One region of the Streptomyces sp. NPDC059567 genome, then DNA from elsewhere that is predicted to be linked to it. Evidence: riboswitches for the same ligand, from Rfam matches in the RefSeq annotation. Region 1 holds a riboswitch; each other region holds the start of a gene.
What was found. A riboswitch is a leader RNA that binds a small molecule or an ion and turns the genes downstream of it on or off. The one in region 1 is predicted to bind cyclic di-AMP.

Region 1 (6,090 bases):
TGCCCACACACATCACATCGGGCGAGATCCCGGCATGGTCGGCGCCGAACAGCGTGCCCGTGCGCCCGAACCCGGTCGCGATCTCGTCGAAGATCAGGAGCACGCCGTGTTCGTCGCACGCCTCGCGCAGGACCCGCAGGTACTCGGGCGGGTGGAACCGCATCCCGCCCGCGTTCTGCACCACCGGCTCCACGATCACCGCGGCGATCTCGTCCGCGTGGAGCGCGATCTGCCCCCGCAGCATCTCGGCGTACGACTCCTCGTACGTGGTGGGCGGCGCGTCCACGAAGACCTGCTGCTGGAGCACGCCCGACCACAGCTGGTGCATCCCGCCCTCGGGGTCGCACAGCGACATCGGCTGCCAGGTGTCGCCGTGGTAGCCGCCGCGCCAGGTCAGCATCCGCTGCTTCTCGGGCCGGCCCACCGAGCGCCAGTACTGCAGACACATCTTGGCCGCGACCTCGACGGAGACCGAGCCCGAGTCGCTGAGGAAGACATGCCGGAGCGGTGCGGGAGTGATCTCCACCAGACGGGTGGCGAGCCGGACGGCCGGCTCGTGGGTGAGCCCGCCGAACATGACGTGGCTCATCCGGTCCAGCTGGCCGCGCGCCGCCTCGTTGAGCACGGGGTGGTTGTAGCCGTGGATCGCGGACCACCACGAGGACATGCCGTCGATCAACTCGTCCTGACCGTGCACGGGTTCGGCGAGCCGGAGCCGTACCCCGGACGCGGACGCGACGACCAGCGGGTCCGTACGGCCCGGCATGGGCGCGTACGGATGCCAGACGTGCGCCCGGTCCAGGGCGAGCAGTTCCTCGTTACGCATTCGGCGCGAGCTCCGTCCCGGCGCCGCGTCGACGTACCGCCACCAGGTCCGTACGGGCTCCCGGCACCTCGGCCGGCTCGGCCTCCGGGGCCTGCGCCTGCGGCGCGTGGCCACCGCACGGCCCACAGCCGCCGCCCGCCTCGGCGTGCGAACCGCAGCCCGCACCCGCCTCGGCCTGCGAACCGCAGCCGGCCGACGCCGAGGAGCCGCACCCACCGGCGGCACCCGCCGCCGCGAGCGCGTCCGCGCGGTGCTTGGGCAGCGTCGTCGTGCCCGCGCCCTCCACCTCGAAGCCCGCGTCCGCGATCATGTCGAGGTCCGCCTGACCGGCCTGGCCCTCGCTCGTCAGATAGTCGCCGAGGAAGATCGAGTTCGCGATGTTCAGCGCGAGCGGCTGCATCGAGCGCAGGTGCACCTCGCGGCCACCCGCGATCCGGACCTCCACGTCCGGGCAGACGAACCGGACCATCGCCAGGATCCGCAGGCAGCGCTGCGGGGTGAGGTTCCACTCCTTCGCGAGCGGGGTGCCCTCGAACGGGATCAGGAAGTTCACCGGCACCGAGTCCGAGTCGAGATCGCGCAGCGCGTAGACGACGTCGACCAGGTCCTCGTCGCTCTCGCCCATGCCCGCGATCAGACCGGAGCACGCCGACAGACCGGCGGCATGCGCCTTCTGCACGGTGTCCACCCGGTCCTGGTAGGTGTGGGTGGTCGTGATCTCCCCGTACGTCCCCTCGGACGTGTTCAGGTTGTGGTTGTACGCGTCGGCGCCCGCCTCGCGCAGCCGCTCCGCCTGGCCGTCAGAGAGCAGACCGAGGCACGCGCAGACCTCGACGCCCTCGTTCTGCTCCTTGATCGCCTCGATGGTCTTGCCGACCCGCTCCACGTCCCGGTCCGTCGGCCCACGGCCGCTCGCCACCAGACAGACCCGCTTCGCACCGCCCGCGACACCGGCGGCGGCCGCCTGGGACGCCTCGTCCGGCTTCAGCCAGGTGTACTTGAGGATCCCGGCCGTCGAGCCGAGCCGCTGGGAACAGTACGAGCAGTCCTCCGGGCACAGCCCGGACTTCAGATTGACCAAGTAGTTCAGCTTCACCCGACGCCCGAACCACTGGCGGCGTACCTTGCCGGCCGCGGCCACCACATCGAGCAGTTCGTCGTCGGAGGTCGCCAGCACGGCGAGCGCTTCTTCACGGCTCGGCAGCTCGCGCCGCAGCCCCTTCTCCACCAGCGTGTTCAGCAGGTCCATAAAGGGTGATCCTCGCCTACGGCACACCTCGCGGCCAAGGAGGATCCGAACAAACGAGGCCGTTTGAGGTGTGTGCATGGCCACACCCTGACCTCGGCCCCGGGCGGTTAGGGTCTGTGCGCTGCCTACAAAAGGATCTGCCCCATGCACCGGGACGAGGACACGCGCGGGACCGCCTTCGACTGGACCGACGCCGAGGCACGCCGCCGCGAGCGGACGGGGCTCGTCCGCACGCTCAGGCCCCGCGCAGCCGAATCGGACCTGCTCGACCTCGCGAGCAACGACTACCTCGGACTGACCCGCCGGCCGGAGATCACGGAGGCGGCGGCCGAGGCGGCACGGCGCTGGGGCGCGGGCGCCACCGGCTCCCGCCTCGTCACCGGCACCACCCGGCTGCACACCCGCCTGGAGCGCGAACTCGCCGAGTTCTGCGGCTTCGAGGCGGCCCTCGTCTTCTCCTCCGGCTACACCGCCAACCTCGCCGCGCTCACCGCGCTGAGCAGCCGCGACTCGCTGATCGTCTCGGACGCGGGCAACCACGCCTCGATCGTCGACGGCTGCCGGCTCTCGCGCGCCGAGACGGCCGTGGTCCCGCACGCGGACCCCGAAGCGGTACGCAAGACCCTCCGGGCACATGAGGGCCGCCGGGCCCTCGCCGTCACCGACTCCGTCTTCTCCGTGGACGGCGACAAGGCCCCACTGACCGAGATCGCCGACGCCTGCCGCACCCACGGCGCCGCGCTCGTCGTGGACGACGCCCACGGCCTGGGCGTGCTCGGCGACGGCGGCCGGGGAGCCCTGGCCGCCGCGGGTCTCGCCGGCGACGAGGACGTCGTCGCCACCCTCACCCTCTCCAAGTCGCTCGGCAGCCAGGGGGGTGCCGTACTCGGCCCCGCCCGGGTCGTCGAGCACCTGGTCAACGCGGCCCGGACGTTCATCTTCGACACCGGTCTCGCCCCGGCCGCCGCGGGCGCCGCCCTCGCGAGCCTGCGGCTGATCCACGGCGAGCCCGGCCTCGCCGAGCGCGCGCGTACCGTCGCCACCACGCTGCACCGGATGCTCACCGAGGCCGGACTGACCGCCGTACGCCCGGACGCGGCCGTCGTGTCGGTGCGCGCCCCCTCGCCCGAGGCCGCGCTGCGGTGGGCGGCCGACTGCCGCGAACTGGGCCTCGCCGTGGGCTGCTTCCGGCCCCCGTCGGTCCCGGACGGCATCTCGCGACTGCGCCTGACGGCCCGCGCGGATCTGACGGACGCGCAGATCGACCGGGCGGTGGAAACGATCGTGCGCACCGCACCGCCGGCTCGCTGACCGCACCAGCCCGGCCGCCCAAATACGGTCTCCCGTAGCAGAGTTCACCGCTTCGAGCGACAAATATGCACATATCTTGGTGGATCGCCATACGGGGCGGCACGATCGGTGGCACTCTGACGCGTAGCGCAATCCGGGCCGGGCCCGGTGGGAAAGGGACAGCGTCGCCATGGCAGACCACCAGGAAGCAACCGTCACTCTGCCGAGCGATCCCGCCTCGGTGTCCGCCGCCCGCAGATACGTCGCCGACATCCTGACCGGCTGGGGGCTCGCCGAGGCCGGCGACACCGCCGACACGGTCCGGCTGATCGTCTCGGAACTGGCCACCAACGCCGTCCAGCACACCTTCGGGCAGTCGCCCACCTTCACCGTCGACGTCCGTCTGGAGCGTGAGGAACAGCTCCACATCGGCGTCACCGACAGCCACCCCCGCTGGCCCAAGCGGCTGCCGGCGGCGGTGCAGCAGGACAACGGCCGAGGGATGGTGATCATCCGTTTCCTGACCGCGGAGGCGGGCGGCCGGCTCTCGGTCACCCCGACCAGCGAGGGCGGCAAGACGGTCTGGATCAACCTCCCCTGGACGGCCGCGCCGAACAGGCTCCCCGCCTCCTTGAGCTAGGGCGTGTCCGGCCCGATCCTGCCGTCGGCTCCCCTCGCAAGGACCCGAGGCCGGTGCGTGAGGGTGCGGCGGCGCCACCGCACCCCCGTGACGGCCCCGGTCACGAGGTCAGCCGGTCACCCGATCATCGGACCCGGCCGTAATACACCTTGGACGACCAGATCCTGTCGAGCTTCACCCAGGAGCCCGTCTTGGGCGAGTGCCAGATCTTGTTGTTCCCGGCGTAGATGCCCACGTGGTACACCCGTCCACCCGCGTGGAAGAAGACCAGGTCACCCTTCTGCCTACTGGAGGCGGAGATGTGCCGGGTCTTGTTGTACTGCTGCTGCGCGGTACGGGGCAGCGACTTGCCCGCCTTCTTGAACGAATAGAGCGTGAGCCCCGAGCAGTCGAACCGGGTCGGTCCTGACGCTCCGTACCTGTAGGGCGATCCCTTCTTGGCCGCCGCGACGCTCAGCGCCTTGCCGGCATGCGCGGTCGCGGCCTGGGCCTCCGAGGCGGCGCCCGGCGCCAGCATCGTGCCGCCGACGGCGGCGAGGGTGAGAGCCGAGACGGCTCCGGCCCGGGACAGCAGGGACGGGACATGAATCTGCGCAGTCATGCGCAACCCTTCGTCAGCCGCCTGTGAAGGATGACCTGTCGGGTTCGGACTGGCGAAGTTGCCCGGCCGCGGCTGCGGCTTCACCCCGAGGAACGGCCCACTGCTCGGTCGTCCCGTACTGCTCGGGTCCTCCACTCCTGCCGATCCACTCCTGTCGACCAGACATCCGGGACAGCGGCAGGACTCGGCGTCCGCCCGGACCGCCCCGCCGTGGTGGCGGGGGCTTGTCGTCGTGAGGGATCTTGACCCACATCCAGGGCGAAATCCGAGTTGAAACGACGTTATGTGAGGCTCCTCACGACTGATCCATTCGGGTGGACAGACATGTTTCGTGATCGTCTGAGGTTTGGCCGACGAGCCCCGTACCAGGGGAGAAACGCCGGATTCCGCCAGATGCGTACACCTGTTGCGCAACTCACCCCGCACATATGTCGATTCGTCGACTACGCCGAACGAGGGAGGATTTCCATGGTTGTGATGGGCCGAGTGGACCTCGACACGACACGCGGGTATGTCAACTCGCGCGTGTCCCGGGCACGGTGACGCGCTCCGCGCGCCGCTCTCCGTCCAACACCCGCAGCGCGCGGGCCAATGTGTCCGCATGTACCTCGGTCTCACCGCGCACATGCATCACCGTCAGGGCGTCGCGCAGGGCGGTCGCCCGTCCCACCAGGGCCTGAGCCGCCCGTAGCGCCCCATAAGTATGCAATGACCTGGATGGATTGATTCGCCCCAGGAGATCGACGACTTCGAGATAGGCGTCGACGAACTCGCCCTCGGCACGCGTCAGCGCGGGCAGCGGCGGCAGCTCGGGAACCATCCCCGGCTCACCTCGCCCCGGCGCCGCCGGACGCCCCTCGGTTCTGGATCACGTGATCCACCAGGCCGTACGCGGTGGCGGCCGGCGCGTCGAGGATCGTGGTGCGGTCGATGTCGGCGTCGATCCGCTCGCGGCTCCGTCCGGTGTGGGTGGCCAGCATCCCGGCGACCATCGCGCGCAGCCGGAGCAATTCCCGGGCTTGGATGTCGAGATCGCTGGGCTGCCCCTGCAACGGCTCGTCCATCGTGGGCTGCTGGAGCACGACCCGGGCGCCGGGCAGCGCGAGCCGCTTTCCGGGCGCGCCGGCCGCGAGCAGTACGGCGGCGGTGGACGCGGCCTGGCCGAGGCAGGTGGTCTCCACGTCGCAGGTGACGACCTGCATCGTGTCGTAGATCGCGGACATCGCGCTGAGCGAACCGCCGGGGGAGTTGATGTAGAGCGAGATGTCCCGGTCGGGGTCGGCGTACTCCAGGTGCAGGAGCTGGGCGATGACGTCGTTGGCCGAGATCTCGTCGATCGGTGTCCCGAGGAAGACGATCCGCTCCTCCAGCAGCTTGGAGTAGGGGTCGAGGGTCCGACTGCCGAAGCTGGTGCGCTCGGTGAACTCGGGAAGGACGTAGCGGGCATCCATGGGCGGCCTCCTTGCTCCGTTCAAAATGTACAG
Region 2 (8,191 bases), on a different contig from region 1:
GTGGTCCTGTCGTACCAGCCGGTCGCCGCCGCCATCCAGACGGTCTCCCCGGACGGCGGGCTGTTCTCCGAACCGGGTGATCTCCTGCGCACATGGCTGCTGCTCGGCGCCTGGGACGGCCCGGCGGGCGTGCAGCTCGGCGACTGGCTCCTGTACCGGGCCGCCGACGTGCTGATTCTCGTCGTCGTGTGGTGGGCGCTGCGGCGGCTGCCCGTGCTGCTGACCCGCGCCACCGTTCCGGCGATGGCGGCGGGCGCGGTCTGCGCGACCGTCCTCGCTCTGCTGGTGAGCCAGCTGCTGCGGATCGCGACGGAATGGTCCGGCCTGCGCTGGGGGCTCCTGCACGCGTCCGCCGTCCTCGGCGGCGGCGTCCCGGCCGCCGTGACCTGGGGCCTGGTGGCCGGGGCCGCGGCCGCGGGGGGGCGCCGGGGGGGGGGGGGGCGCGCCGTGCACAACGGGGCCACGAGCACCCGGCCGGGCTCCGCCCCGGCCCGGCGCCGCGCGCGGCGTGCGGGGGGGGTGGGGGGCGGGGCCGGGGCCCGCCGCGCGCGGGGGGGTGCCTGGGCGCCCCCCCCACCCCACGGGCGCCACGACCTCCGTGCCGGACTCCGCCCGGCCCCGGCTCGACGCCTGACCGGTCAGGGCGCGGACCCGTCACGAGCCGTCCGCGCCCATCATGCCGCCGGCCCCGCTACGAGCCCTGGGGTACGTACGCCTGACGGCTCGCGCAGTGCCAGATGACCGGATGCGCGACCCACGACGCGTCCACGGCGACTCCGCCCACCCGGTCGTCGTCGGACACTGCTCGGGCCGTCGCGTCGCGGTCCGCGGCGAGCGACGGCAGCGCGAGGACCGGGCCGTGGCCCGGCCACAACTGGGCCTGGTAGGGCAGGACCGGGGCATCCTCCCCGTGGGTCATCGCCGTGCCGACCGCGACGCCGGTCGTCGGACTGATCGCCCCGAACTCGCCCTCCTCCCGCCCGGCCAGGACGCCCGGGGACGAGCCGTGATCCTGGTACGGGGGCGTCCAGGTCCACGGCTCGCCCTCCGGGTCGAACCGGTCGCTGACCGACACGGACCCGACGACCCGCCCCGCGTCGTCGATGCCCTCGGCCAGGTTGTGGACCAGATACTCCGCGCGCGCGACCGGCAGCGCGCGTGCCGGCCCGCCGTCCGCGGGCCACAGGACCGGGAAGGAGCTCCAGGTGAACCCGTCGGGGCCGTCGTACGACTGCTCGGCCGCGCCGATCACATCGCCGCGCGCGTTGACACCGGTGACCCGCGTCACGACCGTGCCCGGCCCCGCGTCCGGCGGCAGCGCCAGGATCCGCGTGACCTTCCCGTCCCGCCACACCTTCGCCGTGCCGTCCGTGTCGACGGCAGCGATCCGCCCGGCGTCGTCGACGTCCACATCGGACGCGGCCCGCGCCACGCCCACGGAGAACAGCCGCACCGACGCGGCGCCGGGGCGGTAGCTGAACAGGGCGGTCGAACCGTCGGAGCGGCGGCCCACCCAGCCGGCCATGAGCCCGTGCCGGTTGACGGCCCGGACCGCGCCCTCGTCGTAACCCTCGGGCAGCGGCACCCGGTGGAGCCGCTCACCCCTCCAGTACACCGGCAGGCCGCCGCTCGCGCCCACGGCCAGGCCGCGCGGGCCGAGATCGTGCACGCCCTCGGTGGAGATCCCGCCACGGGCGTCCGGCGGGAGCGAGGGCAGTACGGTCGGGCCGGGCGCGCACAGCGCGGCGCCGGACGCGCTGTCGGATGCGGTGCCCGGCGTCTGTGCCACGGCCGGACCGGCGGCCGTGAGCAGCCCGGCCAGCGCGGCGGCGGCCGCGCACACGGCAAGCGTTCTCTTCATGCGTCGTTCCCCCCAGGGACGGGATCCGCGATCCCCGGCCGCGGATCATCAGTCGCCCATGCTGCACGCCAAGAACGCGGCATGGGTACGGAATGCCCCATGCCGCTTGGTGGGAACGCCGAAGCCCCGGCCCGTGAGGAATTGGGGCCGGGGCGTGGAGTCGACGCGGAGCGGGGTCAGTACGCCCCGTTGACGTTGTCGATGGAGCCGTAGCGGTCCGCGGCGTAGTTGCAGGCCGCGGTGATGTTGGCGACGGGGTCGAAGAGGTCCATCGACGTGCCCGGTACGTGGTAGGCGAGGAACGTCGGCTCGATGACCTGGAGGAGACCCTTGGACGGGGTGCCCTTGACGGCGTTCGAGTCCCAGAGGTTGATGGCCTGCGGGTTGCCCGAGGACTCGCGCATGATGTTGCGGTGTATGCCCTCGTACGAGCCCGGGATGCCGTAGCGCGCCATGACGTCCAGCGACTCGCGGATCCAGCCGTCGAGGTTGTCGGCGTAGCTCTTCGCCGGGGCGGCCTGGGTCTTGGGCGCCGCGGCGGCGGCCTTCGCGGAAGCCGCGGCGGCGGGCTTCGCGGGAGCGGCCTTGGCGGGAGCGGCGCTCCGCTGCTGCGAGCGGTCGGCCCGGTCGGCGTCCGAACGAGCCGAGGACTTCGACTGCTTGGGCTGCTTCGGAGCGGTGGCGGAATTCCCGCTGAGCGTCAGTTCGAGCCCGGGGTGGATAAGTGACGGGTTGTCACCCACGGCGCTGCGATTCGCGCGGTACAGGGCCTTCCAGCCGCCCTGGACGTCCTGCTCGTGCGCGATCACGGAAAGGGAGTCGCCGCGGACGACCTTATAGGTCTTGGCGGCGGAATTCTGAGCGGCCGGAATTGATTCCGCGATCTTCGCGGGGGCGCTGAAGACCGTCTTCTCGACGGGAGCGGCCGCGGGGGCGGCCTGGGGCGTCGCGTGGGCGGTGGCCGTGGCGACCAGGGGCAGGGCCAGTGCGGCGCCACCCGTGCTCGCGAGGGCGATACCGCGGGTCAGGGGACGTCGCTTGGGGCGCCGGTGCTTACCGTGTGCGGGCATGATGCATTCCTCTCCGGCGCCTGCGGGGTGAGCTGTCGGGTTCGGGCTGGAGATGCCCGGCCGCACACGTGCGACTTCACCCCGAGCCGCTCCGGAGAATCCGGACCGGCGAATAGTGGGTCCCCCGCTCCTGCCTTCGGGTGAATGATCGGTCTTTTCGGACGGTGGCAGGATTAGGCGATCCGTCCGAGTCGAGGTGACCGTAGGCGAGAAATGTCGACAGAAACAAGACGTCTCGTACGTAGGTAATTCGCGAAGGGGTTCTTCGCCGCGTCCACCGCGCTGAACTTCCTTGAAGGGCAAGGGGACGGAAGGCGCGAGAAGATCATTGAAGACCCTTTGGTGATTCATGTCACCAGGGGCATCAAATCGGTCATTACGGTAAATTCAGTTGAGCTGAGAAAAGGGACACAAGGGCGAATAAAACCCCTTGTGTCCCTTTTGGTGGGAAGTGTGGTCGTGTCAGCCGGTGATGCTCGCGGCGCCGGTCTCGATGTGGCCCGTGTAGCGGCGCGACCAGGTGCCGTCGATGTCGGCGAGGATCGTGAAGTCGTACCAGCCGTTGTGGTATGCCACGGCGTTGAAGTAGTCCTCGCGCGAGGAGTTCGCCGCCACCGTGTACGTCCACGGCCCGTCGGACCGGTAGGCATTCGAGCGGATCGTGAAGGTCACCGGTCCGGCGGAGCTGTTGGTCATCTTGAAGTAGATCGCCGTCTTCCCCGTGCCCGGCTCGGTCGCGAAGCGCGCCGCGACCTCGACGGCCTTGCCCGGCTTCGAGGCGTCGCCGATGAAGCGGCGCAGGAAGCGGTTGGGGCCCATCATCGAGATGTCGTACTTGCCCGACCCCGAGCCGAGCCCGATGTTGAAGTAGTCCGTGGACGTCGCGCCCGGGTCCACGGTGTACTGCCAGGCCGCCGTGTCCCGGTGCTGGTGCGGGTGGATCGTGAAGTGCGCGGCGCGCGTCGCCTGCGCGCCCTGGTTCGTCATGGAGAACCAGGCCAGGATCTTGCCGGCCGCGCCGAACTCGAACCGGTCGAGGTTTCCGTTCACCTGGTACGGCAGGGCGCGCGCCGGCCGTGTGCCGGTCTCCTGCGCGGGCAGGGCGTTGTCCTGCGGGACCGGGTTGGGCAGCGGGCCGCAGGTCGACTGCCCGATCACCCTGGCGGTGGACGGGAGCCCCGAGGGGACGCCGAAGACGGGGTGCGCGAAGTCGAAGACCCCGGTCAGGTCACCCGTGACCTTGCGCCGCCAGGCGCTGATGTTCGGGCAGGCGGCGGGGGTGCCGAGGGCGGCCGTCCAGGTCTCCATGAACCGCAGGACGGAGGTGTGGTCGAAGACCTCGGAGCTGACCCACCCGCCGCGCGTCCACGGGGACATGACGAGCATCGGGACCCTGAAACCGAGGCCGATCGGGACACCGTCGAGGTACTCGCCCGGGGTGCCGGGCGGGGCGACCGGCGGCGGCACATGGTCGAAGAAGCCGTCGTTCTCGTCGTAGTTGAGGAAGAGGGCCGTCCCGTCGAACACCTCGGGGTTCGCGGCGAGCGCGCGGTAGACGAGGTCCACGAAGTGCGCGCCGTCGCCGGGCGGGGCGTACGGGTGCTCGGAGAAGGCCTCGTTCGCCACGACCCAGGAGACCTGGGGCAGCGTGCCGGCGACGACGTCGGCGCGGATCGCGGCGGCGATGTCGTCCGGGGTCGAGCCGGTGACCTTGGGGACCGACCCCATACCGCGGTCGTACAGCGGGTCGCCCGGTCGCGCGTCGGTGAACTTCTTGAAGTACGCGAGGCCGTTGTCGCCGTAGTTGTCCTGCGCGTTCTGGTAGACCTTCCAGCTCACCCCGGCGCGCTGGAGCGCCTCGGCGTACGTCTCCCAGGTGAGCCCGGACTCGTCGCCCCCGTCCTTGCTGGAGGCGTCGATCCTGCCGCTCCACAAGAAGGTGCGGTTCGGGCCCGTGGCGCTGAGCGCCGAGCAGAAGTACGCGTCGCAGATCGTGTAGTTGTCCGCGAGGGCGTAGTGGAAGGGGATGTCGCCGCGGTCGAGATAGCCGAGGGTGCGGGTGTTGCCGACGCCGGTCACCCAGTTGTCCATCCGGCCCTTGTTCCACGCCGCGTGCTGCGAGGTCCAGCTGTGCGGAAGGTCGCCGTTGCACTGGGCCAGGGTCTCGCCGTCGACGCCCCCGGCGGGCGGGGTGGCGCTCAGCTTCCACGGGTACTGACGGCCGCCCCAGTTGGGCTGGTTGAACGTGCCCCAGCCGCCCGGGATGTTGCCCGCGGCCCGGTCACCGAAGCCGCGGACACCACGCATCCTGCCGAAGTAGTGGTCGAAGCTGCGGTTCTCCTGCATGAGGATCACGACATGCTTGACGTCGGTGAGCGTGCCGGTGGCGGCCGCGGCGGTGGCCGATGCCGTGCCCGGGGGGAGGGCGGCGCCCGCCATGAGACCTGCCCCGATCCCGACGAATCCCCTGCGGCTGATGGGAGTCATGCCCCGCCTCTCGCGTCACTGCGTGCCCCAGCGGCACACCGAGGAAAGGATGGGGGAGGGCGGCCTAAAGGTATAGATCCGTGCGGTAATTCTTGGGTGAACTTCCGAGGAGTGGTCAGTGCTCCCTCTATGATTGGTGACTGCCCAGACCAATGACTTGCTCCTCGGCCGTTCGGGCCGCGAGCACCCGCGCCAGTGGGGTCGGTGCCAGAGTGCGGTCCAGGTTCGTGCGCATCGTGGTCGCCGCGTCCAGGACGTAGTTCTGGCGGACCTTCCACGGGCTCCGGTCGCCCTGGCGAGGGAAAGCGTCGATCGAGCGCCGGACGTAGCCCGAGGCCAGGTCGAGCAGGGGGCGCTCGCGTAGCGTGCCCTCCGGCTTCGGCACCACCGCCGCGTACCGCCGCCCGCCCATGTGGTTGAGCACCTTGCAGACGAGGCGCGAGGTGAGGTCGGCGCGCAGCGTCCAGGAGGCGTTCGTGTAGCCGATGCAGAAGGCGAAGTTGGGGACCGAGGTGAGCATCGTGCCCTGCCACACGAACTGGTCCGACAGCTTCACCGGTCGGCCGTCCACCGTCGGTTCGATGCCGCCGAAGGCCTGCAGTTCGAGTCCGGTGGCCGTCACGACGACGTCCGCCTCCAGCACCCGGCCCGATGTCAGCCGGATCCCCTCCGGCACGAAACGGTCGATGCGGTCGGTGACGATCTCGGCCTCGCCCTTCTTCAGGGCGTGGAAGAGATCGGCGTCCGGAACGGCGCAGAGCCGCTGGTCCCAAGGGTCGTAGCTGGGCGTCAGATGTTCCCGGATCAGCCCCTTGTCCCGCAGGACCCGCTGGTTCAGCCCGCTCAGGACGCGCCGTGCCGTCCTGGGCGCGCGCCGACAGAACTGGTACACGCCGATCGTGAACAGGATGTTCTTCGTACGGACCACCCGGTGCGCCGCCTTCGCCGGCAGCACCGCCCGTACGGCGTCGGCCACCACGTCCCTCGACGGGAGCGAGCTGATCCAGGTGGGGGTGCGCTGGAGCATCGTCACGTGCGCGGCCCGGCCGGCCATGGCGGGCACGAGAGTGACCGCGGTCGCCCCGGAGCCGATGACGACGACGCGCTTGCCGGTGTGGTCGAGGTCCGCGGGCCAGAACTGCGGGTGCACGACCCGCCCCTCGAACGAATCGATCCCCGGGAAGTCGGGGGAGTGGCCCCGCTCGTAGTTGTAGTAACCCGCGCAGGTGTAGAGGAAATCGCAGGTCAGGGTCTGCCGTGTGACCTGGCCGCCGGTGTCGGTGCGCTCCAGCGTGAGTGTCCACCGGGCGGTCGGCGAGGACCAGTCGGCGGCCAGGACGCGCGTGCCGTAGTGGATGTGCCGGTCGATGCCGAACTCGGCGGCCGTCTCCTTGATGTAGCCGAGGATGGACGCGCCGTCGGCGAGCACCTTGGAGTCCCGCCACGGCTTGAACGGGTACCCCAGCGTGAACATGTCCGAGTCGGAGCGCACGCCCGGGTAGCGGAACAGGTCCCACGTCCCGCCCATGCTCTGCCGGGCTTCGAGGATCGCGTAGGAGCGGTCGGGGCACTCCGTCCGGAGCCGGTAGCCCGCACCGACACCGGACAGGCCGGCGCCGACGATCACGACGTCGATGTGCTCGGGCAGTGCGTCGGAAGGAGTGGGCGTGGTCGATGGACCGGTGCTCGTCGTCATGTACCTAGTGTCGGAAGCAACACGGAGCAGGAATTGACTCCGGACGACAGATTCTTGACCCTGGGCGACATGCCAGTGATCAGGTCGGCCGGTTTGCGGGGCTTCCGCGCGACCGTCGCGGAGCTAGGCGGCGACGCCGAGGAATTCGTGCGAAGGGTGAATCTGCCCCTCGCGGCCCTCGACTCCGACGACCTCCTGGTCGAGGACGAAGCCGTCGCCACCGTCCTGGAGCTCGCCGCGGCCGAACTCGGCTGCCCCGACCTCGGCCTGCGCATGGCGGCACGTCAGGAACTCGGGATGCTCGGCGCCCTGGCGCTCGCCATCCAGAACTCGCCCACCCTCGGCGACGCCCTCGCATGCACCGTCCGCTATCTCTTCGTCCACACCGAATCCATGCGGTTCGGTCTGGAGCCGGATCCGTACGGAACACCGGGCATCGTGGCGCTCGGCCTGGGTGTCGCGCCCGGGCGGGAGTTCCCGCCGCAGGCACTGGAACTGAGCCTCGGCTTCATCCACCGCTCGATCATGTTCCTGACCGGACCGTACGGGCTGTGCACGGTGGAGCTGCCGCACGTACCGGCCGCGCCGCTGTCCGCGTACGAGGACTTCTACGGCGTACCCGTACGCACGGGTCGGCCCGCCGCCCTGCTGCGCGTGCCGCACACGCTCGAAAGCCGTCCGCTCGCCGGCGGTGACAGCCATCTGCGGGATCTGGCGGTCGCGTTCCTCGCCGAGCACACCCCCGGCGGGAGCCCCGACCTCCCCACCCGCGTCCGCGCCGCCGTCCGCCAGTCACTGGGCACCTCGGCACCCACGATCGCGACCGTCGCCGACCTGCTGAACCTCCATCCCCGCACGCTCCAGCGCAGGCTAGCCGAGCAGGACACCACGTTCGCCGCCCTCCTCGACGAGGAACGGCGGCGCGCCGCCCGCCGCTATCTCACCGCCACCGACCTTCCCTTCGGCCAGATCGCGGGCCTGCTCGCCCTCTCCGAACAGTCGGCCCTCAACCGCTGCTGCCGCCGATGGTGGGGCCTGACCCCCAAGGAAGCCCGCCGCCACGGCGTCCCCGCCTGA
Region 3 (8,191 bases), on a different contig from region 1:
GGCTATCGCCGGCGCGGGCGGCCGGTGGGCGGACGCGCTCGACGTGTGCGAGCGGGCCGCCGCAGCCTTCCCCGGGACACAGTGCGTCGGCGTCGATCTGCTTCCGGCCGTCGGCTGGCGGCGCTTCGCCGTCGGCGAGGTCAACGCCTTCGGCGATCTCCTCCCCGGCCTCACCGGCCTCCCGGGCAGCGGCGCGGAGGGCCAGGACACCTACACGGCCCAGGTCTCCGCGCTCCTCCGCGGAAGTCCTTCTCGCACCACACGTACCACCCGCACCACAGGAACGAGCACCGCGTGAACCAGCCTCCCGCACCCGACATGAACGAGATCGTGGGCGGCCACGATCTTCTCCTGGTCACGCTCGACACCCTCCGGTACGACGTCGCGGCCGAGCTCGCCGCCGCCGGCCGCATCCCGAATCTGGCCCGGCATCTCCCCGGCGGCCGTTGGGAGCGCCGGCACGCCCCCGGCAGTTTCACCTACGCCTCCCACCAGGCGATCTTCGCCGGCTTCCTGCCGACCCCGGACGCCCAGGGCCCGCACCCCCGCCTCTTCGCCGCGCGGTTCGCGGGCAGTGAGAGCACCGCCGGCGGCACGTTCGTTCACGACACCCCCGATCTGGTCTCCGGTCTGGCGAAGGAGGGCTACCGCACCGCCTGCGTCGGCGGCGTCGGCTTCTTCAACGGCCAGGGCCCCCTCGGCTCCGTGCTGCCCGGTCTCTTCCAGGAGAGCCACTGGGAGCCCGACTTCGGCGTCGCCTCCCCCACCTCCTTCGAGTCCCAGGTGACCCGGGCCGAGGAGATCGTCGCCGCGCTCCCGCACGAGGAGCGCCTCTTCCTCTTCGTCAACGTCTCCGCGCTGCACCAGCCCAACTGGTTCCATCTGCCGGGCGCGACCCGGGAGTCCGGCGACACCCGCGCCTCGCACGCGGCGGCGCTCGAGTACGTCGACCGGCACATCGGCCGGCTCTTCGCCGCCATGAGCAGCCGCCGGAGCTGCTTCGCGATCGTCTGCTCCGACCACGGCACGGCATACGGGGAGGACGGCTTCACCGGTCACCGCCTCGGCCACGAGGTCGTGTGGACGGTCCCGTACGCCCACTTCTTCCTGGCCGGCTCGGAGCGGGAGGCGGTCGCATGACCGAGGCCCCGCGTCCGTACGAGAGCTATGTCTACGCCTACCCGCACAAGACCGCGTATCGAAAGCTCCCCGCCCCCGCGCCCTCGCTCGCGGCTCTGTGGGCGGACGAGCCGAAGGACACGCTCTCCCTCTACGCGCACATACCGTTCTGCGAGGTCCGCTGCGGCTTCTGCAACCTCTTCACCCGGATCGGCGCCCCGGACGAGCTGACCAGCCGCTATCTCGACGCGCTCGACCGGCAGGCGACCGCCGTGCGGGAGGCGCTCGGCGACGCCGAGCCGGTCCGCTTCGCCACGGCCGCCTTCGGCGGCGGCACCCCCACGTTCCTCACCGCCGGAGAGCTGGAGCGGCTCTGCGACATCGCGGAGAAGCGGATGGGCGCGGATCTGCGGGCCGTCCCGCTCTCCGTGGAGACCTCGCCCTCGACGGCGACGGCCGACCGGCTCGCGGTCCTGGCCGAGCGGGGCGCCACCCGGCTGAGCATCGGGGTGCAGAGCTTCGTCGAGGCCGAGGCCCGCGCCGCCGTTCGTCCCCAGCGCCGCGCGGATGTCGAGGCCGCGCTCGCCCGCATCCGGGACACCGGCGTCCCGGTCCTCAACATCGATCTGATCTACGGCATCGACGGCCAGACCGAGGAGTCCTGGATCCGGTCCCTCGACGCGGCGCTCGCCTGGGAGCCCGAGGAGCTCTATCTCTATCCCCTCTACGTCCGCCCGCTCACCGGCCTCGGCCGGCTCTCCCCGACCGCGGACCGGGAGTGGGACGAGCAGCGGCTGCGGCTGTACCGCCACGGCCGGGACCATCTGCTCGCGCGGGGGTACGAGCAGGAGTCGATGCGGATGTTCCGGCGCGCCGGCGCCCCGCCGCAGGGCGCCGACGACTACGCCTGCCAGACCGACGGGATGATCGGCCTGGGCTGCGGGGCGCGCTCGTACACCTCCTCGCTGCACTACTCCTTCGACTACGCCGTCGACATGAGAGAGGTCCGCTCGATCATCGACACCTACACCGGGACGCGGGACTTCACGCGCGCCCAGGTGGGCCGGTGGGTCGACGCGGACGAGGCGCGCCGCCGCCATCTGCTCCAGTCGCTGCTGCAGGCCCGGGGCATGGCCACGGCCGCCTACGAGGAGCGGTTCGGCACGTCGCCGTTCGCGGACTTCCCGGTCGAACTGGGCCGGTTCGAGGTGCTCGGCTGGCTGGATCCGACGGCACCGACCGGCCTGCTGCGGCTCTCGCCCGAGGGTCTGGCCCACTCGGACGCGCTCGGTCCCGCGCTGTTCTCGCCCGCCGTCCGGGCGGCGATGGCCGCCTACGAGCCGAAGTAGCGGGGGTGACGGCATGGACCTGACGATCCTCTACCGGGGCCCGCTCGCCTCCTGCGACTACGACTGCCCTTACTGCCCCTTCGCCAAGCGCCGCGACAGCGTTGAGCAGCTGCGCGCCGACCGCGCCGCGCTGGAGCGTTTCTCCGCGTGGGCGGCCGAGCAGACCGGCGACCGGCTGAGGATTCTCTTCACCCCGTGGGGCGAGGGCCTGGTCCGGTCCTGGTACCGGCGAACCCTCACCGAGCTGTCGCGCCTCCCGCACATCGAGCGGGTGGCGATCCAGACGAATCTCAGCTGTCGCACCGACTGGCTGGCCGAGGCCGACCCCGAGACCCTGGCGCTCTGGTGCACGTACCACCCGGGGCAGACGCCGTACGACCGCTTCCTTGCCAAGTGCCGTGAACTGGCCGCCCGGGGGACGCGTTTCAGCGTCGGGATCGTCGGCCTGCCCGACCACCGGGAGCACGCCCGGCGGCTGCGGGACGATCTCCCACCCGAGGTCTATCTCTGGGTGAACGCCGCCGAGGGGCACACCTACACCGATGAGGAGGCCGAGGGCTGGACGGCCCTCGACCCCCTCTTCCCGTACAGCCGTCATCCGCACCCCTCGGCCGGTCTCCCCTGCCGGACCGGCGAGTCGGTGATCTCGGTGGACGGTGACGGGACGGTGCAACGCTGCCACTTCGTGAAGGCCGAGCTCGGCAACCTCTACGACGGCTCGTACCGCGCGGCCCTGCGGCCCCGCGGATGCCCCCTCGCCGTCTGCGACTGCCACATCGGATACGTCCATCTGGAGACGCTGCCGCTGTACGACGTGTTCGCCGGCGGCGTCCTGGAACGGATCCCCGCCGCGCTCACAGAGGCATGAGGTCCGGGCGCTTGGCCTCCACGTAGTCCCCCGAGCTCTCACCCCGCAGCCGCCTGCCGATCCACGGCACGAGGTACTCCCTGGCCCAGTTGATGTCGTCGCGGCGCACCTCCAGCGTGCCGCGCGGCGGCAGCGGCGGCCACGGCTGGTCCGGGTCGGCCGGCACCTCCAGGCCGAGGACCTGGGCGGCGCGCAGCGCGACCCGGGTGTGGCCCTCGGGCGAGAGGTGCAGCCGGTCGTCGTCCCAAGCCCGCCTGTCCTGCACCGACTTGAGCGACCACAGGTCCAGGACCGGGCAGCCGTAGCGGTCGGCGATGGCCCGGACATGGGCCGTGTACGTGGCGATCTTGCCGCGCAGATGGCGCAGCACGGGTACGTCGCGGGTGTCGAAGCCGGTCGTCACCATGACCGTGCCGACGGCCGAGGTCAGATCGGCGACGGCGCGCTCGAAGCGCTCGGCGACGTCGTCCGGGTCGGTGCCCGGGCGGATGATGTCGTTGCCCCCCGCGCAGAAGCTCACCAGGTCGGGGGCGAGCTCCTTCGCCCTGGGGACCTGCTCCTCGACGATCTGGTCGAGGAGGCGGCCGCGTACGGCCAGGTTGGCGTAACGGAATGCGTCGTGCTCCGGCAGCTGGTCGGCGAGCAGGACCGCGAAGCGGTCCGCCCAGCCGACGTACTTCCCGTCGGGCCCGGGGTCTCCGACGCCCTCGGTGAAGCTGTCACCGATCGCCGCGTACGACCCGAATGCGTCCATGTCTCTTGATCTCGAATCGTCTGCCACGGGAGCTCATCTTTCCCTTATGGGTGTGACCTACGCGACCGTAAGGAGGGGTTGACGCCGGGTGAGATATGCCACCGGTCAAGATTCCGCCAAGCCGGAATACGGCGGAACGCGAAGGGGCCCGGCACACAGGTGCCGGGCCCCTTCGGGTGCTGGGTGTACGTCAGATGCTGACGCCGTGCGAGCGCAGGTAGGCCAGCGGGTCGATGTCCGAGCCGTAGCTCGGTCCGGTGCGGATCTCGAAGTGCAGGTGCGGACCGGTGGAGTTGCCGGTCGAACCGGAGAGACCTATCTCCTGGCCGCCCGTGACGGTCTGGCCGGCGGAGACGCCCAGGGAGGAGAGGTGGGCGTACTGCGAGAACGTGCCGTCGGCGTGCTGGATGACGACCTCGTTGCCGTACGAGCCGCTGTTGCCCGCGGAGTAGACGGTGCCCGCGCCGACGGCCTTGACCGAGGTGCCGGAGGAGGCGATGAAGTCCACACCGGTGTGGTAGCCGGAGGACCACATGGCGCCGGAGGCGCGGTACGGGGTGGAGACGCCGCCGCTGACCGGGGCGACCCAGCCGGAGGACGCGGCCTTGGCGGGCGCGGCCTGCGCCGGCGTGGACGCCGGGGCCTGGGTGGGCTCGACCGTGCCGCGGTCGCTGCTGCGGGAGCTGCGCTCGCCCGCACCGGTGGAGGACTTCTCCGCCTTGGGCGCGGCCTTCGGGGCGGCCTTGGGCGCGGCGGCCTTGGCCGTCGACTTGGCACCGAGGGTGAGCTTCATGCCGGGAAGGATCAGCGAGGGGTTCCCGCCGACGACCTGGCGGTTGTCCTCGTAGAGCTTCTTCCAGCCACCCGCCAGGTGGTGCTCGGAGGCGATCTTCGACAGGTAGTCGCCGCGGACGACGGAGTACGTCTTCGGCTTGGCGGCCTTGTCGGCGGCCGGGGCCTTCGCAGGAGCGGCGGCGACGGCGGCGACGGCCTGCTCGGGCGTCACGGTCGGGGCGCCCTTGTCGGCGGCGTGGGCTCCGGTCGCACCGAGGAGCGGCAGGGCGACGACGGCGCCACCGGTGCCGGCGGCGACGAATCCGCGCGTGATCGGGTTGACCTTGGGACGGCGATGCTTACCCTTTGCGGGCATGGCGAATTCCTCTCCGTCGCCTGCGAGGTGAGCTGTCGGGTTCGGACTGGAGATGTCCGGCCGCGCTCTCACGCGACTTAACCCCGAGCCGTCCGGATCGACCGGTTCGGCGTACTTACCTGGGTCCCCCGCTCCTGCCTTACGTGGATGGGTGCGGATTCCGGGCGGTGGCAGGATTCGGCGGTCCGACCGGATTGACGGTGACCGTAGACGAGCGGGGTCGGCGCGAACAAGCCACCGTTTTTCTCCCGCATTCAGGGCCGGGATATCCGCGCCGAATTCCGGTCACCCTCCGTGGAGGGTGGAACCTCGATTCCCTTTTCCGGCACGGAGCTTGCCCGGAACGATCAGGCACGGTCCGTCACTTTTATGACGCTGCTCACGCACCGGAACCCATCTCCCCTATTACCAGGGCGCGTTATACCTAAGGGCCCAATTCGGACAGAACACCCATTCCCATGCCCCGGGGGTGTGCGGAGCCGGCCCCACCCGGGATGATTGCCCCGGGAACCGATCTCGATCAGCCAACCTTCAGGAGCACTCGTGACGCAGCAGCTGCCGCAGGTCCCGTCGACCGAACCCGAGCTCACCGGGGTACGCAACTTCCGGGACGTGGGCGGCCTGCCGACCGTGAACGGCGGGGCGGTGCGGTTCGGACGCCTCTTCCGCAGCGGCCACCTCGCACATGCCACCGCGGAGGACGCGGCGTTCCTCTCCACCCTCGGGCTGCACACGATCTTCGACTTCCGCAACCAGGCGGACCGGAAGGTCGAGGGCCCGGACGTCGATCTTCCGGGTGTACGAAATGTGAACATACCGCTCAATGACCCGGCCGACGGCAAGGAGTTCTGGAAGCTGGTCAGCACGGGCGAGCTGGAGCAGCTCCGCGCCATCCTGGGCGACGGCAAGGCGGCCGCCCGAATGTCCGATTCGTACCGGAAGATGATTGTCGAGCGGACCGCGGAGCACAGCCGCATCCTGCATGCGATGGCCGAGGACAGCGTCCCCGCGCTGATGCACTGCGCGGCCGGCAAGGACCGCGCGGGCCTGTCGATCGCCATCTCGCTGCTCGCGGTGGGCGTCGAGCGCGAGGCGATCGAGGCCGACTACGTGAAGTCGAACGACCCGCACCGCCGGTACAAGGTGCGCCGCAGCTCCACCGCCGCGGACGCCATGTCGCCCGAGGTGATGGAGCTGCTCAGCCCACTCTTCGACGCGCGCGTCGAGTACCTGCGGGCCGCGTTCGAGACGATCGAGCAGCACTGGGGCACGGTCGAGAGCTACCTCACGGACGGCCTCGAACTCGGCCCCGAGACGCGGGAGCGGCTGCGCGAGCGGCTCGTCGTCGAGGCGTGACCCTGCCCGCTACTGGTTCCGCCCGCCGAGCATGAACAGCAGGTAGAGGAAACCGGCGAAGAGGTGCCCGGCCACCAGATAGGCGAAGAGCCGGAGCACCAGACCCTTGGGGAACTTGCCCCCGTCGCGCTCTTCGCCGGTGACGGGTGCGGACTTCTCGGACATATCGGCCCCTTCCGAAGGGCTCAGCGCAGATGCGGGGTTCCGTCGCCGAGGCACAGCTCGGCTGCGGGGCTCTGCATCAGCGTGTGGACGAAGAGCAGCTCGGCCCCGCCGCGGCCGGCGGCGCCGATGCGGTGCGGGGTGAGCGAGTCGAAGTGCGCGCTGTCCCCGGGGTCCAGGACGTGCACGGTGTCGCCGAGCGCGAGGCGCACCCGCCCTTCGAGGACGTGGAGCCATTCCTCCCCGGGGTGGACGCGCACGATGTCGGTCCGGGTGGCGTGCGGCACGTGGACCCGGAGCGCCTGCATCGCGCGACCCGGTCCGCCGGCCTGGCGGTAGATCCAGCCGTCGGCCTCGACGGGCTCGGACCGGCCCGCCCTGACGACCGGATCACGCTCCGGCGGAACCTCGCCCAGGAGCTCGGCGACCGTCGTACCGTAGATGCGGGCAAGAGCGAGCAGCATGGGCAGCGAGGGCTGCCGGCGGCCCGTCTCCAGCCGGGAGAGATGGGCCGGGGAGAGACCGGCCCGCTGGGCGGCGGCCTCCAGGGTCAGCCCGCGTCGTCGGCGCAGGGCGCGCAGCTGGGGCGCGACGTCCGGCAGGACGTCGGGCGCGTCCGGTGCGGCGGGGTCCGCGGACCGCTCCCCGGGGAGGTGCTCCATGCCTCCATTCCGCCAGGATCTTTCCTCTGAGGCAACTTTCTTGCCTCAGAGGCAAAACTCGGCGGGCGGGAGGCAGATCAGCGCTGCGCCACCGCCTGCTTGACCAGCGTCTTCCCGAAGTCCCACATCAGTCCGCCACCCCCGTGGGCGTCGTCCATCACGGCCGTGAACGCGGTCACGAAGCGGTCCACGTCCTCCTCGTCGATGATCAGCGGTGGGATCAGCTTGATCACCTCCAGATGGTCCCCCGACACCTGGGTGAGGATCCGGTGCCGCTGGAGCAGGGGGACGACGACCATCTGGGCGAAGAGCCCCTTGCGGGCCGCCTGCAGCATCGTCCACCGGCTGCGCAGCCCGAGCGAGGACGGCCGCCCGAACTCGATCCCGATCATCAGCCCGCGTCCGCGGATCTCCTTCAGCAGCTCGTAGCGCGGGACGAGCTCCTTCAACCGCGAGGACAGCAGCCCGCCCACCCGGCGCACATGGGCCACCGTGCCCTCGTTCTCCATGACCGAGAGCACGGCGAGCCCGGCGGCCATGGCCTGCGCGTTCGAACCGAAGCTGGCCGAGTGCACGAGCACCCGGTCCATGGACGAGTAGACCTTCTTGAAGATCCAGTCCTTGCCGAGCGTCGCGCCGACCGGCACATAGCCGCCGGAGAGCGCCTTGGCGACGCAGACCAGGTCCGGTTCGACACCGTCCTCGTGCTGGTACGCATAGAAGTCCCCGGTCCTGCCGAGCCCCGTCTGGACCTCGTCGACGATCAGCAGC
Region 4 (8,191 bases), on a different contig from region 1:
CGTGGCACCGGTCGCGCGGCGTCTGCGTGCCATGCAAGGTAGGGAGGACCGATCGGCCCTGGGACAGGGGCCGAAGGTCGGCTACGAGCACCCCGCCACCCGTGAGAGACTGGTCTAGACAACCCGCTTGAGACTTGAAGGGCAACACCATGGCTGAGCGCCGCGTCAACGTCGGCTGGGCCGAGGGCCTGCACGCCCGCCCCGCCTCCATCTTCGTCCGTGCCGCCACGGCCTCCGGCGTCCCCGTGACGATCGCCAAGGCCGACGGCAACCCGGTGAACGCCGCGTCGATGCTCGCGGTGCTCGGTCTGGGCGCGCAGGGCGGCGAGGAGATCGTGCTCGCTTCGGACGCCGATGGCGCCGAGGCCGCTCTGGACCGTCTGGCGAAGCTGGTTGCCGAGGGACTCGAGGAGCTCCCCGAGACCGTCTGACCGAATTCCGATGGAGCCGCACACGCCGAAATGACGGCGAGTGCGGCTCCATTTGCATTTCCTCGCCGAACCCGACCGCCGACTTTCCGGAATCCGGGGCAACACAAACAGAGCCCCGAGAATTCCTATTCTTTGTATACGGCCCGTGTGTTAATTCCGGGCACTCGCGGTGTTTACGACGTGTTGCGAAGCCCTCACACGTCCGCGTTCCCGGTGCTTGAGCCGGTGCTGCGCCAGCGAGCGCTCGGCGTGCAGCGCGGTCAGCGCGCGGGCCCGTTCGGCGTCGCCGCGCGCCACCGCGTCGACGATCGCCCCGTGCTCGGCCCATGCCTCGACGGGCTGGGCGGCGGGCTCGACCGCGTACATCCAGGCGATCTTGTGCCGCAGCTGGGTGAGCAGCGCCGTGAGCGCCGGGCTGCCGGATGCCTGTGCCAGCGTCTCGTGGAACCAGCCGCCGAGCGAGCGCAGATCCTCGCCCTGGCCGCGCCTGGCCCGTTCCTGCCCCAGCCTGACCAGGCCACGCAGCACCTTGAGATGGGCGTCGGTGCGGCGCTGGGCGGCGCGGGCGGCGCCCAGCGGCTCGAGCAGTGCCCGTACGTCCAGCAGGTCCGCCGCCTCCTGCTCGGTGGGTTCGGCGACATGGGCGCCCGCATGGCGGCGGCTGATCACGAAGCCCTCGGACTCCAGGGTGCGCAGCGCCTCACGGACGGGGACGCGGGAGACCCCGTAACGGCGGGCCAACTGCTCCTCGGTCAGCCGACTGCCGCACGGGAGGACCCCGGACACGATGTCGTCCCGAATCGCCGTGCATACCGACTGCGCGGGAATGCGCATCTTCGACCTCCGCCTTGATCCGCGCGAAACCGGTTCGTCGGCGACTCTATTGCAGCGGGGCGGAATTTCCGAAGGAGATCCGGGAACATGCATATCTTTTGGCCAGCGAAAAGCCCCGGCTCAGGACGAGCCGGGGCTTTTCTGACGCCTGCTTCGCGGGCAGCGGTCAGACGTTCACGCCGCGGGCGCGCAGGTACGCGACCGGGTTGATGTCGGAGCCGTACTCGGCGGTGGTGCGCGCCTCGAAGTGGAGGTGCGGGCCGGTCGAGTTGCCGGTCGAGCCCGAGAGGCCTATCCGCTGGCCCGGGGTGACGGACTGGCCGACCGAGACACTGATGGACGACAGGTGACCGTACTGGGTGTACGTGCCGTCGTTCATCCGGATGACGATGTTGTTGCCGTACGCGCCGCCCCAGCCGGCCTCGACGACGGTGCCGGAGCCGACGGAGACGACCCGGCTGCCGGAGGCGGCGTGGAAGTCGACGCCGGAGTGGCTGCCGGAGGACCAGAGCGCGCCACCGGCCTGGTAGCTGGTGGTCACGTACGAACCGGCGACGGGGAGCTGGAAGGAGTTCAGGCGCTTGCGCTCGGCCTCGCGGGCGGCGCGCTCCTTGGCCTCGCGGACCTCCTTGGCGCGGGCCTCGGCCTTGCGCTTCGCCTCCGCCTTCGCCCGGGCCTCGGCCTTGGCCCGCTCGATGGCCTCGGCGGCCTCGCGCTCCTGGGCGGCGGCCTGGGCGTCGATCGTGTCGGCGAGGGAGTCCGCGGCGACGATCTGGGTCAGGCCGGTGTCCTCGAAGGAGGGGGCGTCCGCGTCGGCGGCGAGCGCCGGGGAGGCGAGGGTTCCGATGACGCCGGTGGTGGCGATGGTCGCGACGCCGGCGATGCCCGCCCTGCGGCGCGCCAGACGGCTCGGACCACGATGCTTCCCGGTGGCACGGGTGAACGCCATGTAGTGGCTGATCCTTTCCTTCCTTCTCGCCTACCGGGTTAGCTGACGGGTTCGGAGCAGGAAGGTCTCCTACGGGCCCCTCCGCACGGATGCGAAGGCGTCCGATTCACCCCAGGGACTTCGTATGGGTCCCCGGCTCCCCAGGCTCGCGCCTGACGGGGACTCGGCGATGACTGTCCGATGCCACGGGCTCGCGGCGGGTGCAACTGGCGAACAGCCGGACCGACGCTAAGCGGACTGTCTTTCAATCAGCAAACAGACACGCCCGTTTGTAAGACATGCCACAGGTCATACAGCCACCCTCTCCCTTAATCCGGACAAAGGGGAGGACCCCGCCATACTGTGATGGCGGGGTCCTCGAAGCGGCGCGCGGACGACTCAATCAGCCGGTGACGACGGTCACTTCGCCGATGCCGAGAGCGCGCACCGGCTCCTCGATCTGCGCCGCGTCACCGACGAGCACGGTGACGAGACGGTCCACCGGGAAGGCGTTCACGACCGCCGCGGTCGCCTCCACCGTGCCGGTCTCGGCCAGGCGCGCGTACAACTGCGCCTGGAAGTCGTCCGGAAGGTGCTGCTCGACCTGGTCGGCGAGCGTCCCGGCGACGGAGGCGGCCGTCTCGTACTTCAGCGGCGCCACACCCACCAGGTTCTGCACGGCCACGTCGCGCTCGGCGTCCGTCAGCCCCTCGGCGGCGAGCGTGCTCAGCACCTTCCACAGGTCGTCAAGTGCCGGGCCGGTGTTGGGCGTGTCGACGGAGCCGCTGATGGCGAGCATCGAGGCGCCGTGGCCCTGGCCGTCGGAGCGCAGCACCTGGCCGAAGGCACGGACGCCGTAGGTGTAGCCCTTCTCCTCGCGCAGGACGCGGTCCAGACGGGAGGTGAGGGTGCCACCGAGGCAGTACGTGCCGAGGACCTGGGCCGGCCAGACACGGTCGTGCCGGTCGGCGCCGACGCGCCCGATGAGCAGCTGGGTCTGGACGGCTCCCGGCCGGTCCACGATGACCACCCGGCCGGTGTCGTCGGCCGTGATCGGAGGGACGGGGCGCGGCTCGGCCGCGTTCCCCGTCCAGGCTCCCAGCGACTCGGCGAGGACCTTGTCCAGGTCCACGTCGGTCAGGTCGCCGACGATGACGGCCGTGGCCGTGGAGGGCCGCATGTACGCCTCGAAGAAGGCGCGGACGGCCGTGGCGTCGATCGCCTCCACGGTCTCCTCGGTCCCCTGGCGCGGCCGCGACATGCGCGAGGTGGCCGGGAACAGCTCCTTGGAGAGCTGCTTGGCCGCCCGGCGGGCCGGGTTGGCCGTCTCGTGCGGGATCTCGTCGAGCCGGTTGCGCACCAGGCGCTCGACCTCGGTGTCGAGGAAGGCGGGCGCGATCAGCGCCTCGGCGAGCAGGCCGAGCGCCTTGGGCAGCCGGGAGACGGGGACCTCCAGGGAGACCCGTACGCCCGGGTGGTCGGCGTGCGCGTCGAGCGTGGCGCCGCAGCGCTCCAGCTCGGCGGCGAACTCCTCGGCGGAGTGCTTGTCCGTGCCCTCGGAGAGGGCGCGGGCCATGATCGTGGCCACGCCGTCCAGGCCCTCGGGCTCGGCGTCCAGCGGGGCGTCGAGGAAGATCTCGACGGCCACCACCTGCTGGCCGGGGCGGTGGCAGCGCAGCACCGTCAGGCCGTTGTCCAGCGCTCCGCGGTCCGGGGCCGGGAAGGCCCAGGGCTTCGCGGTGCCCGCCTCCGGCTGCGGGTGGAACGTCATGCTCGTCAAAGACGCGGCAGCGTCGGTCACTGGTCCGCTCCCTCTTCCTCGTCGCTGTCGCTCTGTTCGGTACCGATCGGCTCGTAGACGAGCACCGCGCGGTTGTCCGGGCGCAGCCGGGCCTTGGCGACCGCCTGCACCTCCTCCGCGGTGACGTCCAGCACCCGGTGCACGGCGGTGAGGGCGAGCTGCGGGTCGCCGAACAGGACCGCGAAGCGGCACAGTTCGTCGGCCCGGCCCGCGACCGTGCCGAGCCGGTCCAGCCACTCGCGCTCCAACTGGGCCTGGGCGCGCTCCATCTCCTCGGGCGTCGGGCCCTCGGCGGCGAACCTGGCCAGCTCCTCGTCGACGGCGGCCTCGATCTCGGGCACCTCGACACCGCCGGACGTCTTGACGTCCAGCCAGCCCAGCGAGGGCGCGCCGGCCAGCCGCAGCAGGCCGAACCCCGCGGCCACCGCCGTGCGGTCGCGGCGGACCAGGCGGTTGTGGAGCCGCGAGGACTCGCCGCCGCCGAGGACCGTCAGGGCCAGGTCCGCGGCGTCGCACTCGCGCGTGCCGTCGTGCGGGAGCCGGTAGGCGGCCATCAGCGCGCGGGCCGGGACCTCCTCCTCGACGACCTCGCGCAGCTGCTCGCCGATGGTGTCCGGAAGGGTGCCGTCGCGCGGCGGCCGCTTGCCGTCGTGCGACGGGATCGAGCCGAAGTACTTCTCGATCCAGGCCAGGGTCTGCGCGGGGTCGATGTCGCCGACGACCGAGAGCACCGCGTTGTTCGGCGCGTAGTACGTGCGGAAGAAGGACCGCGCGTCCTCGAGGGTGGCCGCGTCCAGGTCGGCCATGGAGCCGATCGGCGTGTGGTGGTACGGGTGGCCGTCGGGGTACGCGAGGGCGGTGAGCTTCTCGAAGGCCGTGCCGTAGGGCACGTTGTCGTACCGCTGGCGGCGCTCGTTCTTGACGACGTCCCGCTGGTTCTCCATGGACTCGTCGTCCAGGGCCGCGAGCAGCGAGCCCATGCGGTCCGCCTCCAGCCAGAGCGCCAGCTCCAGCTGGTGGGTGGGCATGGTCTCGAAGTAGTTGGTGCGCTCGAAGCTCGTCGTGCCGTTGAGCGAGCCGCCCGCGCCCTGCACCAGCTCGAAGTGGCCGTTGCCGTGGACCTGCTTCGAGCCCTGGAACATCAGGTGCTCGAAGAGATGGGCGAGGCCGGTGCGGCCCGCGACCTCGTGGCGCGAGCCGACGTCGTACCAGAGGCAGACCGCGGCGACCGGGGTCAGGTGGTCCTCGGAGAGCACCACCCGCAGGCCGTTGGCCAGCCGGTGCTCGGTCGCTGTCAGGCCGCCGGAGCCGGCCTCTGCCGTGGCCGTGTGACCCATGGGCATGTACGTCCCTTCGATCGCGATATGGAAAAGTCCTGCCACCCTATGCAAGCGCACCGACACCTCGCGAAGTTCCCGCAGGTTCGAGGCGTCCCTCTTCCGGGTCGCAGGGGCGTCCCGGACGGCTGACGTAGGATCCGGCGGACGGCTCCCGCACGGTCCTCGGCGGGCCGTACCCGGGTCGCGGTCGGCGTTGTCGGTGGGACGGTCCACAATGGTCCGCGTCAGATCAACCTTGTTGGTGAAGGAGCCGCAGCCGCGATGGCCCGCCGCAGCACGAAGACACCGCCGCCGGAAGACGCGTTCGAGGAGAGGATCCTCGACATCGACGTCGTCGACGAGATGCAGGGCTCCTTCCTCGAGTACGCGTACTCGGTGATCTACTCCCGCGCGCTGCCGGACGCCCGGGACGGCATGAAGCCCGTGCAGCGCCGGATCGTCTACCAGATGAACGAGATGGGCCTGCGCCCCGACCGCGGCTATGTGAAGTGCGCGCGCGTCGTCGGCGAGGTCATGGGCAAGCTGCACCCGCACGGCGACTCGTCGATCTACGACGCGATGGTCCGCATGGCGCAGCCCTTCTCCATGCGGGTGCCCCTGGTCGACGGCCACGGCAACTTCGGCTCCCTCGGCAACGACGACCCGCCGGCCGCCATGCGGTACACCGAGTCGAAGATGGCCGCCGCGGCGCTGATGATGACCGAGTCGATCGACGAGGACACCGTCGACTTCGCGCCGAACTACGACGGTCAGGAGCAGGAGCCGGTCGCCCTCCCGGCGGCGTACCCGAACCTGCTGGTCAACGGCGCGTCCGGCATCGCCGTCGGCATGGCGACGAACATGCCGCCGCACAACCTGGGCGAGGTGATCGCGGCCGCCCGGCACCTGATCCGCCACCCGAACGCGGACCTCGAGGCGCTGATGCGTTTCGTGCCCGGCCCCGACCTGCCCACGGGCGGCCGGATCGTCGGCCTGTCCGGCATCAAGGACGCGTACGAGAACGGCCGCGGCACGTTCAAGATCCGCGCCACGACGACGGTGGAGACCGTGACGGCCCGCCGCAAGGGCATCGTCGTCACCGAGCTGCCCTTCACGGTCGGCCCGGAGAAGGTGATCTCCAAGATCAAGGATCTGGTCGGCTCCAAGAAGCTGCAGGGCATCGCGGACGTCAAGGACCTCACCGACCGCGCCCACGGCCTGCGCCTGGTCATCGAGGTCAAGAACGGCTTCGTGCCCGAGGCGGTCCTGGAGCAGCTCTACAAGCTGACGCCGATGGAGGAGTCCTTCGGCATCAACAACGTGGCGCTGGTCGACGGCCAGCCGCTCACGCTGGGCCTCAAGGAGCTCCTCGAGGTCTATCTCGACCACCGCTTCGACGTGGTGCGCCGCCGCTCCGAGTTCCGCCGCGGCAAGAAGCGCGACCGGCTGCACCTGGTCGAGGGTCTGCTCGTGGCGCTGCTCGACATCGACGAGGTCATCCGCCTCATCCGCTCCAGCGAGAACTCGGCGCAGGCCAAGGAGCGCCTGATCGAGCACTTCTCGCTGAGCGAGGTCCAGACGCAGTACATCCTGGACACCCCCCTGCGCCGGCTCACCAAGTTCGACCGCATCGAGCTGGAGACCGAGCGCGACCGGCTCAACGGCGAGATCGACGAGCTGACCGGGATCCTGGACTCCGACAGCGAGCTGCGCAAGCTGGTCTCGGGCGAACTGGCCGCGGTGGCGAAGAAGTTCGGCACCGACCGGCGCACGGTCCTGCTGGAGTCGGCGGGCGCGCCCGTCGCCGCCGCGTCCCTCGAGGTCGCGGACGACCCCTGCCGGGTCCTGCTGTCCTCGACGGGTCTGCTGGCCCGTACGGCGACGGAGGAGATCCCGGCCGCCGCGGAGGGCAAGCGCGCCAAGCACGACGTGATCGTCTCCGTGGTCCCGGCGACGCAGCGCGGCGACATCGGCGCCGTGACCTCCGCCGGACGGCTGCTGCGGATCGCGGTGATCGACCTGCCGCAGCTGCCGAACACGGCCGCCGCGCCGAACCTGGCGGGCGGGGCGCCGCTGGCGGAGTTCCTCACGCTGGAGGACGACGAGACGGTGGTCTGCCTGACCACGCTCGACGAGTCCTCGCCGGGCCTGGCGCTCGGCACCCTGCAGGGTGTCGTGAAGCGCGTGGTTCCGGACTATCCGGCGAACAAGGACGAGTTGGAGGTCGTCACCCTCAAGGACGGTGACCGGATCGTCGGCGCGACCGAGCTGCGCACGGGCGAGGAGGACCTGGTCTTCATCACCTCCGACGCCCAGCTCCTGCGCTACCAGGCGTCGCAGGTACGGCCCCAGGGCCGCCCCGCGGGCGGCATGGCGGGCATCAAGCTGACCGCGGGCGCCGAGGTGATCTCGTTCACGGCGGTGGACCCGGCGGCGGACGCGGTCGTGTTCACGGTGGCGGGTTCCACGGGCACGCTGGACGACTCCGCCGCGACGTCGGCGAAGCTGACGCCGTTCGACCAGTACCCCCGCAAGGGGCGTGCGACGGGTGGCGTGCGCTGCCAGCGCTTCCTGAAGGGCGAGGACGTGCTCATCCTCGCCTGGGCGGGCGCGACCCCGGCGTTCGCCGCTCAGAAGACCGGCGCCCCGGTGGATCTCCCCGAGATCGACCCACGCCGTGACGGCTCGGGCACCCCGCTGCCGAAGCCGGTCGCGGTCCTGGCGGGCCCGGCGAGCTAGAGCTCCGGAGCCGGCTCGTCCGGCTGCTGTACGTACCGCAGGACGCCCCACATGCTGTGCTCGTCGGGGGCGTCCTGCGGGCCGTTCACGCGGCAGCCGTCGAGCTCCTTGCGCAGGGCGTCGCCGTCGACGCCGGAGC

Region 2: it holds a riboswitch for cyclic di-AMP, as region 1 does, so the genes downstream of both, ACFVZW_RS03440 (transglycosylase SLT domain-containing protein) here and ACFVZW_RS29190 (C40 family peptidase) in region 1, are expected to answer to the same signal.
Region 3: it holds a riboswitch for cyclic di-AMP, as region 1 does, so the genes downstream of both, ACFVZW_RS02715 (peptidoglycan DD-metalloendopeptidase family protein) here and ACFVZW_RS29190 (C40 family peptidase) in region 1, are expected to answer to the same signal.
Region 4: it holds a riboswitch for cyclic di-AMP, as region 1 does, so the genes downstream of both, ACFVZW_RS26990 (M23 family metallopeptidase) here and ACFVZW_RS29190 (C40 family peptidase) in region 1, are expected to answer to the same signal.

The regions. Positions count from the first base shown of each region.
Region 1 is NZ_JBHWBS010000087.1:18,019-24,108, reverse strand. Features, by position in the region: gene ACFVZW_RS29210 (adenosylmethionine--8-amino-7-oxononanoate transaminase) at 1-826, opposite strand, end outside; gene bioB (biotin synthase BioB) at 819-2,075, opposite strand; gene ACFVZW_RS29200 (8-amino-7-oxononanoate synthase) at 2,220-3,386, shown strand; gene ACFVZW_RS29195 (ATP-binding protein) at 3,556-4,005, shown strand; gene ACFVZW_RS29190 (C40 family peptidase) at 4,130-4,606, opposite strand; cyclic di-AMP (ydaO/yuaA leader) riboswitch at 4,610-4,806, opposite strand; gene ACFVZW_RS29185 (hypothetical protein) at 5,121-5,426, opposite strand; gene ACFVZW_RS29180 (ATP-dependent Clp protease proteolytic subunit) at 5,434-6,057, opposite strand.
Region 2 is NZ_JBHWBS010000004.1:22,353-30,543, reverse strand. Features, by position in the region: gene ACFVZW_RS03450 (hypothetical protein) at 1-741, shown strand, start outside; gene ACFVZW_RS03445 (hypothetical protein) at 692-1,861, opposite strand; gene ACFVZW_RS03440 (transglycosylase SLT domain-containing protein) at 2,038-2,931, opposite strand; cyclic di-AMP (ydaO/yuaA leader) riboswitch at 2,936-3,119, opposite strand; gene ACFVZW_RS03435 (phosphocholine-specific phospholipase C) at 3,394-5,418, opposite strand; gene ACFVZW_RS03430 (flavin-containing monooxygenase) at 5,546-7,114, opposite strand; gene ACFVZW_RS03425 (AraC family transcriptional regulator ligand-binding domain-containing protein) at 7,184-8,191, shown strand.
Region 3 is NZ_JBHWBS010000003.1:44,066-52,256, reverse strand. Features, by position in the region: gene ACFVZW_RS02740 (STM4014 family protein) at 1-298, shown strand, start outside; gene ACFVZW_RS02735 (STM4013/SEN3800 family hydrolase) at 319-1,140, shown strand; gene ACFVZW_RS02730 (STM4012 family radical SAM protein) at 1,137-2,468, shown strand; gene ACFVZW_RS02725 (STM4011 family radical SAM protein) at 2,482-3,336, shown strand; gene ACFVZW_RS02720 (SGNH/GDSL hydrolase family protein) at 3,323-4,117, opposite strand; gene ACFVZW_RS02715 (peptidoglycan DD-metalloendopeptidase family protein) at 4,281-5,240, opposite strand; cyclic di-AMP (ydaO/yuaA leader) riboswitch at 5,245-5,417, opposite strand; gene ACFVZW_RS02710 (tyrosine-protein phosphatase) at 5,784-6,596, shown strand; gene ACFVZW_RS02705 (DUF6126 family protein) at 6,606-6,761, opposite strand; gene ACFVZW_RS02700 (XRE family transcriptional regulator) at 6,782-7,420, opposite strand; gene ACFVZW_RS02695 (aspartate aminotransferase family protein) at 7,498-8,191, opposite strand, start outside.
Region 4 is NZ_JBHWBS010000075.1:10,682-18,872, reverse strand. Features, by position in the region: gene ACFVZW_RS27000 (HPr family phosphocarrier protein) at 150-431, shown strand; gene ACFVZW_RS26995 (GntR family transcriptional regulator) at 582-1,265, opposite strand; gene ACFVZW_RS26990 (M23 family metallopeptidase) at 1,432-2,214, opposite strand; cyclic di-AMP (ydaO/yuaA leader) riboswitch at 2,227-2,393, opposite strand; gene ACFVZW_RS26985 (M16 family metallopeptidase) at 2,597-3,964, opposite strand; gene ACFVZW_RS26980 (M16 family metallopeptidase) at 3,991-5,337, opposite strand; gene ACFVZW_RS26975 (DNA topoisomerase (ATP-hydrolyzing) subunit A) at 5,596-8,052, shown strand; gene ACFVZW_RS26970 (CobW family GTP-binding protein) at 8,049-8,191, opposite strand, start outside.